2 regions of the Bradyrhizobium sp. SZCCHNR1051 genome follow, and region 2 is predicted to be linked to the other one. Evidence: predicted binding sites of a transcription regulator. Region 2 holds the regulator's gene; the other holds the start of a gene.
The links. The regulator LexA, encoded in region 2, represses DNA repair genes until DNA is damaged. The targets are predictions, from matches to a motif close to TGTTCNNNNTGTGTTCNG.
Positions count from the first base shown of each region.

Region 1: QW868_RS00840 (single-stranded DNA-binding protein) is a predicted target of LexA. The motif match lies at 1,614-1,631, and genes of this name have one in related genera.

Region 1 covers NZ_JAUEYJ010000001.1:198,867-202,677, forward strand. Annotated here, with positions in the region: gene gyrA (DNA gyrase subunit A) at 1-325, opposite strand, end outside; gene QW868_RS00835 (DUF2306 domain-containing protein) at 496-894, opposite strand; gene QW868_RS00840 (single-stranded DNA-binding protein) at 953-1,453, opposite strand; gene QW868_RS00845 (outer membrane protein) at 1,915-2,670, shown strand; gene QW868_RS00850 (outer membrane protein) at 2,863-3,618, shown strand.
Region 2 covers NZ_JAUEYJ010000001.1:318,058-321,868, forward strand. Annotated here, with positions in the region: gene QW868_RS01410 (alpha/beta hydrolase) at 1-159, shown strand, start outside; gene glp (gephyrin-like molybdotransferase Glp) at 291-1,502, shown strand; gene lexA (transcriptional repressor LexA) at 1,709-2,407, shown strand; gene QW868_RS01425 (hypothetical protein) at 2,667-3,107, shown strand; gene QW868_RS01430 (hypothetical protein) at 3,331-3,549, shown strand; gene QW868_RS01435 (ComEC/Rec2 family competence protein) at 3,504-3,811, opposite strand, start outside.

The sequences.
Region 1 (3,811 bases), 120 kb from region 2:
GCATCGAGAAGTCCTGCGCCATGCGCACCATGGCGTCGTAGATCGACTGGTCGCCATGCGGATGATATTTACCGATGACGTCGCCGACCACGCGCGCGGACTTGACGTATTTCTTGTCGGGCGTGTGGCCCTGCTCGTACATCGAATACAGGATGCGCCGGTGCACGGGCTTGAGGCCGTCGCGCGCATCGGGCAGCGCTCGCGACACGATCACGCTCATCGCGTAATCGAGGTAGGAGCGTTTCATCTCGTCGAGGATGGAAACGGGACGAATGTCGGAAGGTCCGCCCGGCTCGCCGGGCTTCTCATCTTCTTTATCGGACAAAGGGGATACCGGTCGGTTTTGACACGCGAAAATCGCTTGGAATCATATAGCGCAGGAGCGCGCCGCAGGCCACCCCCAAACCGAGGTGGGCCGCGCTTTTTCTGCTCGCCTTTCCAGGGACTTAACCACATGACGCGGCTCCGCGAGGCCTGCTCGGGAACCGTCTCTGGCTAGGGCCCGAAGTCCACCTTGTGCATGATCCGTCCGGGCAGCAGCGTGAACACTCCGGCAATCACGAGGGCACCGGAAAACAGCGTGATCATGGCCCGGCGATGGGCCGCCACCCGATGGCGGTGCGCAGCCCACACCGCAAGCGGCAGCACGGCCAGCGTGTAGAGCGACAGCAGGTGGATCGGGCTCCATGGCCCGACCAGCCGGATGGTGTGGATCCAGAACGAGCTGGCTGCAACGGCAACCATGAGCGCGACCCAGACCCAGCCGATCGTTCGATGCGGCAAGGTCCCCTTCGGGGCCGCGAACTGGACGAGTCCCAGCGCAAACGCCGACATCGCGGCGACGGCGTGCAGCAGGACGGCGGGTTCAGCGGCGAGCAGCGGTGCGAAGCTCATGCAACACCCCCGTGGTCAGACGGCAGCGGCCTGAACGTCGTGCGGCCGCCCCTGCGCCTCAGAACGGAATGTCGTCGTCCATGTCGCTGTTGCGTCCGCTACCACCGGCCGAAGCGACCGCGCGGCGCGGAGGCGCCATCGACGGACCGCTGCTGCCGAAATCGCCGCCACCCATGTCATCGGAGAAGCTGCCGCCACCGCCGCCGCCCCGGCCATCGAGCATCGTCAAGGTCGAGTTGAAGCCCTGCAGAACGACCTCGGTCGAGTACTTCTCGACACCGCTCTGGTCGGTCCATTTGCGGGTCTGCAGCGCGCCCTCGATGTAAACCTTGGCGCCCTTCTTCAGATACTGCTCGGCGACCTTGCAAAGACCCTCGTTGAAGATCACCACGCGGTGCCACTCGGTCTTTTCCTTGCGCTCGCCGGTCGCCTTGTCGCGCCACGTTTCCGACGTCGCAATGCTCAGATTGGCGATCGGCCGCCCATCCTGCGTACGCCGGATCTCGGGGTCCTTGCCAAGATTGCCGACCAGAATCACCTTGTTCACACTACCCGCCATCACCACTCTCCCGCGGTTCTCGATCATCGGACCGGCCGTCCACACCGGCCTCACGGCGTCCGGTGGCTAACCCTTCCTCTCGCGGCGGACCCTATACGGTTGCCGCGCGGTCCACCCGCCCTGTCCATTGCTTATCCACATATAGCAGGCGGAAGGCCATTGTTCCAGTTTTGTTCGCGCGCATATGTCCACAACCGTGCGTCGAGTTCCGCGGAACTCGACGGAACCGCAAGTCCTCGCAAATGGAACCAGGAAAAAGTTCCCTATTCACGAAAAAGGGATTAACTTTCATCAAGTTAGCTCGCCGCACTTCCTCCTCGGCTGTGGCTTTTGGGAGACGGTATCCAGGGTTGAATAGCGTATATTTCTGGACGGATTGGGGCCGCAAGCGTGGTCGCACCAACTTCACAGAAGTGCGTCTCCGGGGACCAATTGGAGACGCCCAACGCGGGAGACTTGGGATGAAAAGAATTTTTCTCGGAGCTGTCAGCTTAATGGTTTTGGGGGCGCTGACGCCGGCGGGAGCCGCCGATCTCGCCGCCCGCCCGTACACGAAGGCCCCGGTGGTGGCGCCGGCGCCACTTCCGACCTGGGCCGGTTTCTATCTCGGTCTGCAGGGCGGCGGCGGCTGGGGCCGAAGCAACGAGACCTTCTTCGGAGCGCCCAATACGGCGATCTTTGCCGGCACCCAGAACTATAACACCAGCGGCGGCTTCATCGGCGGTGTGGTCGGCTACAACTGGCAGGTCGACAACATCGTGTTCGGTCTCGAGGGCGACTATCACTGGGCCGACATCAACGGCCGGTCGGGCGTCATCAACGCCGGTCTCGGCGATACCTACTTCACCAGGCTGCGCGGCTTCGGCGACATCAAGGGCCGCCTCGGCTGGGCTGCGGGTCCGGCGCTGTTCTTTGTCAGCGGCGGCGCTGCCGTCGGCGATCTCCAACACCGCTACGACGCAGCGCTCAATGGCGGCGCGGCGAATAGCTTCGCTCAGAACAACTGGCGCTGGGGTTGGACGATCGGTGCCGGCGCCGAGTACATGTTCGCGCCGAACTGGTCGGCCAAGGTCGAATACAACTATCTCGACTTCGGCAAGAGCTCGATTCAGTACAGCGCGGTTCCGGCCAATCGCTCCGAGTGGAGCGACACCGTGCACACCGTCAAGGCCGGCGTCTCCTATCACTTCAGCGGCCCGATCGTGTCGCGCTACTGATTGCACGCGCAAATCGAATGTGTCGAAAGGCCGGCCTCGCGCCGGCCTTTTTTGTGTGCCAGAACCGGTACTTGCTGGGCCGTTGTGTCATTTGGGTGACGGCTTTTTACGACGGAAGGGGCTATCAAGGTCCGGCGGGTGGGCGTTGGTGAGAGTGTGCGTGCGGGCGTCGGACTTGGTTTGGGGAATGCGATGAGAAGGCTGTTGCTGGGGGCGACAACTTCGCTGGCGCTGGGGATTGCGCCGGCCATCGCTGCCGACTTGCCCGCGCGCACCTTCACCAAAGCGCCTGCGATGATCACGACGATCTATGATTGGAGTGGCTTCTATATCGGCCTGAATGCCGGTGGCGCATCGGCCCGCACCTGCTGGACCAACAAGGTCAGCTTCGCCGGCGTGGCCGCAACCAACGCGGAAGGCTGCCATGACGCAACCGGCGCGCTGGCTGGCGGCCAGATCGGCTATCGCTGGCAGGCCGGCGGCTGGGTGTTCGGCGTCGAAGGCCAGGGAAACTGGGCCAACCTCAAGGGCAGCAACACCAGCCAGTTGGTCCCGCCCGTGACCAACCAGACCAAGATCAATGGGATCGGCTTGCTCACCGGCCAGATCGGCTATTCCTGGAACAACGTGCTCTGGTACGTGAAGGGCGGCGCCGCGGTTGCGGGTGAGAAGTACAACGGTCTGTCCACGGCAACTGGCGGTGTGCTCGACCAGTCCAGCGCCACGCGCTGGGGTGCGGCTGTCGGCACCGGCGTCGAGGTCGGCTTCGCCAAGAACTGGTCGGTCGCAGCCGAATACGAGCACCTGTTCATGGGCAACCGCACCCTGGGCTTCTCGGGCGTTCCCGGTGGAGCCGCGGGCCGGACCGATGCGGTCGGCCAGGACGTCGACATGGCGACGGTCCGCGTGAACTATCGCTGGGGCGGTCCCGTCGTATCCAAGCACTGACCCTCGAGGACTGGCAGTCGAAGACTGGCACTCCAGGGGCTGACGCGCCAAGCGCTCACCCCCCCCTCGCGCCTCGGGACAGCTCTGCGATCTGCACGACCGGTCGCGATCTTTACCAGCGCTTAAGTACGTTCGGCACATCCCGCCACGCGCCTGCTCCCGATCACGAGTTTAGAAAGCAGTCTCTCCTACA
Region 2 (3,811 bases):
GACTTGGACTTTCCTCACATCCAGCAGCGAAGCAGGCTGCTCGCCGCAACAATGCCGAACGGGTCAGGACATGAGCTGGCCGGAACGGCGCACCTGCCGAGCCTGGAACGTCCGCAGGAGGTCACGCGGTTGATTGCAGACTTTCTCGCGCGATCGTGAGGCAGCGGCCCGGACGCGGCCCACATCAGACGATCAGAAGGCAGGAAGCGGCCTGAGCCCTTGGCCGAGCCGTGCGCGTTCGGTTAGAAGGCGATTCATTCGATCTGCCGTCTCCGTCCGAAGGAACTCTCATGGCCCTGATGCCGGTGTCTGATGCGTTGTCCGCCGTGCTCGCCGGCGCCGAGCCGCTGGCCGAGGAGCTGGTGACGCTGGACGAGGCCCATCACCGCATCCTGGCCCGCGACCTCGCGGCGCTGCGGACGCAGCCGCCCGAGGCGATGTCGGCGATGGACGGCTACGCCGTGCGCGCGGCGGACGCAGCCCAGGCCAAGGTGCGGCTGAGGGTGATCGGCGAGGTCGCGGCGGGGCGGCCGTTCGATCGCGTGGTCGGACCCGGCGAGGCGGCGCGCATCTTCACTGGTGGCGTTGTCCCTGAGGGCGCCGACGCGGTGGTGATCCAGGAGGACACGATCGCCGAAGATGGCCACGTCGTCATCACCGAGGCCGCGATCAAGGGCCGGCACATTCGGCCCGCGGGCGTCGACTTCCACCAGGGCATGGTGCTGCTGAAGGCGGGCCGCCGGCTCAGCGACCGCGACCTGTCGCTGGCGGCCAGCATGAATCATCCGGCACTGCCGGTGCGGTGCCGGCCGAAGGTGGCGCTGCTCGCCACCGGCGACGAGCTGGTGATGCCGGGCTCGACGCCCGGCCCGGGCCAGATCGTCTATTCCAACGGCTACGCCCTGCGGGCGCTGGTGCGCAGCGAGGGCGCGACACCGATCGATCTCGGCATCGCCGCGGATACGATGGAGGCCACGGTCGCCGGGATCCGGCGGGCGCGCGAGGCCAAGGCCGACATCCTGATCACGACCGGCGGCGCCTCGGTCGGCGATCACGACCTCGTCAAGCAGGCGCTCGAAGCCGAGGGCGTCGAGATGGCGTTCTGGAAGATCGCGATGCGGCCGGGCAAGCCGATGATGCACGGACGGCTCGGTGACATGAGGGTGATCGGACTGCCCGGCAATCCGGTGTCGTCCTATGTCTGCGCCATCCTGTTCCTGGTGCCGCTGATTCGGCGGCTGCTCGGCCGCGACGAAGCTCGCATGCCACGCGAGACCGCCCTGCTCGGCCGCGAGCTCGGGGCCAACGATTCGCGCGAGGACTATCTGCGGGCGCAGCTCGAGGAGCGCGCCGACGGCACGCTGATCGCAACGCCGGTGACGCAGCAGGATTCGTCGCTGCTCGGCAATCTCGCGCTCTCGCAGGCGCTGGTGATCCGGCGGGCGTTTGCGCCGAAGGCCGCCGCCGGCAGCCCGTGCGAGATCCTGCGCCTGCCGAGCTAGGCCGTTTCCCCCGGCAAAGCCCGGTCCGTTCACTACAATTTAAGGATTGCGGAACACACATCGAACATATAGTGTCCGTTCATGATTTGTTTTTAGTATGTTGCGGGCGACGCGATGATGGTCCGACTCCAAGGCGCTCTCAGCCGGTTTGTGCTCAAGGCGCAGCTCCTGGACTCGGACGACAACAAACTGGGGACCAGGTCGAGATGCTGACGCGCAAACAGTACGAACTTCTGCGGTTCATCAACGAGCGGCTCAAGGAAGCCGGCGTGCCGCCGTCCTTCGACGAGATGAAGGATGCGCTCGATCTGCGCTCGAAGTCCGGCATTCATCGCCTGATCACGGCGCTCGAGGAGCGCGGCTTCATCCGCCGGCTGCCCAACCGCGCCCGCGCGATCGAGGTGATCAAGCTGCCCGAGCTGTCACAGGCCGCCAACAACCGCCGCGGCTTCACCCCATCGGTGATCGAGGGCAATCTCGGCAAGGTGCGCACCAGCACTCCCGCGCTGGACGATGGCGAGCGCCCCGTCGCGGTGCCGGTGATGGGCCGCATCGCCGCCGGTACCCCGATCGAGGCGCTACAGACGCGCAGCCACACCATCAGCGTGCCCGCCGACATGCTCGGCAACGGCGATCACTATGCGCTCGAGGTGCGCGGCGACTCCATGGTCGATGCCGGCATCCTCGACGGCGACATGGCGCTGATCCAGCGCAACGAGACCGCCGACACCGGCGACATCGTGGTAGCGCTGATCGACGATGAGGAAGCGACGTTGAAGCGCTTCCGCCGCCGCGGCGCATCGATCGCGCTGGAGCCGGCCAACACCGCCTACGAGGTGCGCATCCTGCCGCCGAACCGGGTGAAGATCCAAGGCAAGCTGGTCGGGCTGTATCGCAAGTACTGATCGCGGACGCGATCGGTCGATCGGCGACGGGCGCACGCGCTTCGCCGCCGATCGAAATTGGTCACGCGCGAATGCACCTCAGGATGTGCAGCGCGGCATGCTCAAACGCTTGTGATCGCCCGCGGGCGCACGCGGTGCAGATCAGCGCAGAATTGCCGTGAAGCGCGCGCTAACATCACCATCGATGTCCACTCTGATAGAGGCCTGCGCCTGTCCGGGGGGAGCGTGGGTCGGCTATCTCTCAACGAGGAGCGATCCGATGTGTGACTACAGCCTCCATGCGGTTGCGTCCCGTCCCGCCAAGGTCGGCGAGACGTTGATCTCGACGACGTTTCGCGGCACCGCCACCCGCGGCTTCGCCCTCGAGAGCGAGCCGACCGTCGCCGTCTGCATGCTGCCCGGCACCGAGTTGGCATTTGTCGAGGACGTCCGCTACGACAGCCGCTGGCTCTGGACCCGGACGATCCGCGAGCGCGTCGCGAAGTTCAACAGCATCGAGACGCACATCCCCGATCGCCATCACGACGCGATCGAATTCGCCGACGGCCGCCACGTGCTGGTGACCCAGCTCTGCGAGGGCCAGCGCGTCACCGTGCTACAATTGCCGGTCAGCAAGCAGCCGGCCGAGCGCCGCCCGGGCATGGCGGAGGACGTTCCGGCTTCGCAGGCCACACCGATTCGCCGCATCAGCATCACCTGAGCGCCTGCGCGTCCGCATTTCTCTCGGTCATGAGCGAGCTTTCGGCCGGGGGAGATTTGGTTTCTGCAAGCGCAAGGTCCTTTCGGGCGAACCTCACGCTCCGGCATCGCATCGAATAGGAACGACATCCCTCGGCCGGCATTGTGTGCCGGGGGAGCTTGCCGCCGCGGTCAACAAGATCGATTGGAACAAGGCCGACCGGATCACCGAGCCCGGCCGCTACATGCTTCCGTTCGGATGGCTAACGGTCACGGTTGATGACGTCGCCGTCTGGCAACGATATCCGGGCGCTGCGTTCACGCTGGTCGAAGGTCCCTCGCTGTTCGATGGACCCGACGACACCGAGTATCATCTCAGCACGTTGTATCATCTCAGCACGTTCGAGCTGTCCGGCGCTCAATCCTGCTCGCCCTGCTCCGTCTCCGGCGGCGTCGCGTCCTGAAGCCGCGACACCGGCGCACGCGGCGTCAGCGTCGTGTCGAACTCGCCGGCCTCGGCGGGCGCCGGCCACCACGGGCGGTCGGTGCCGCCAGCGCGCACCGGCGTGACGGAGAAGCCGGTGCCCCGCTGCACCAGCATCAAGGCGCCCTGCTGCTGCAGGCGCTGGCGATCGATGACGGCCGCCGCGCAGGATGACGGCGCGGCGCGCGCGGTGACGATCAGCGCGGCACGGGCGCAATCATCGTCGAGCGCCTCGGCGCGCA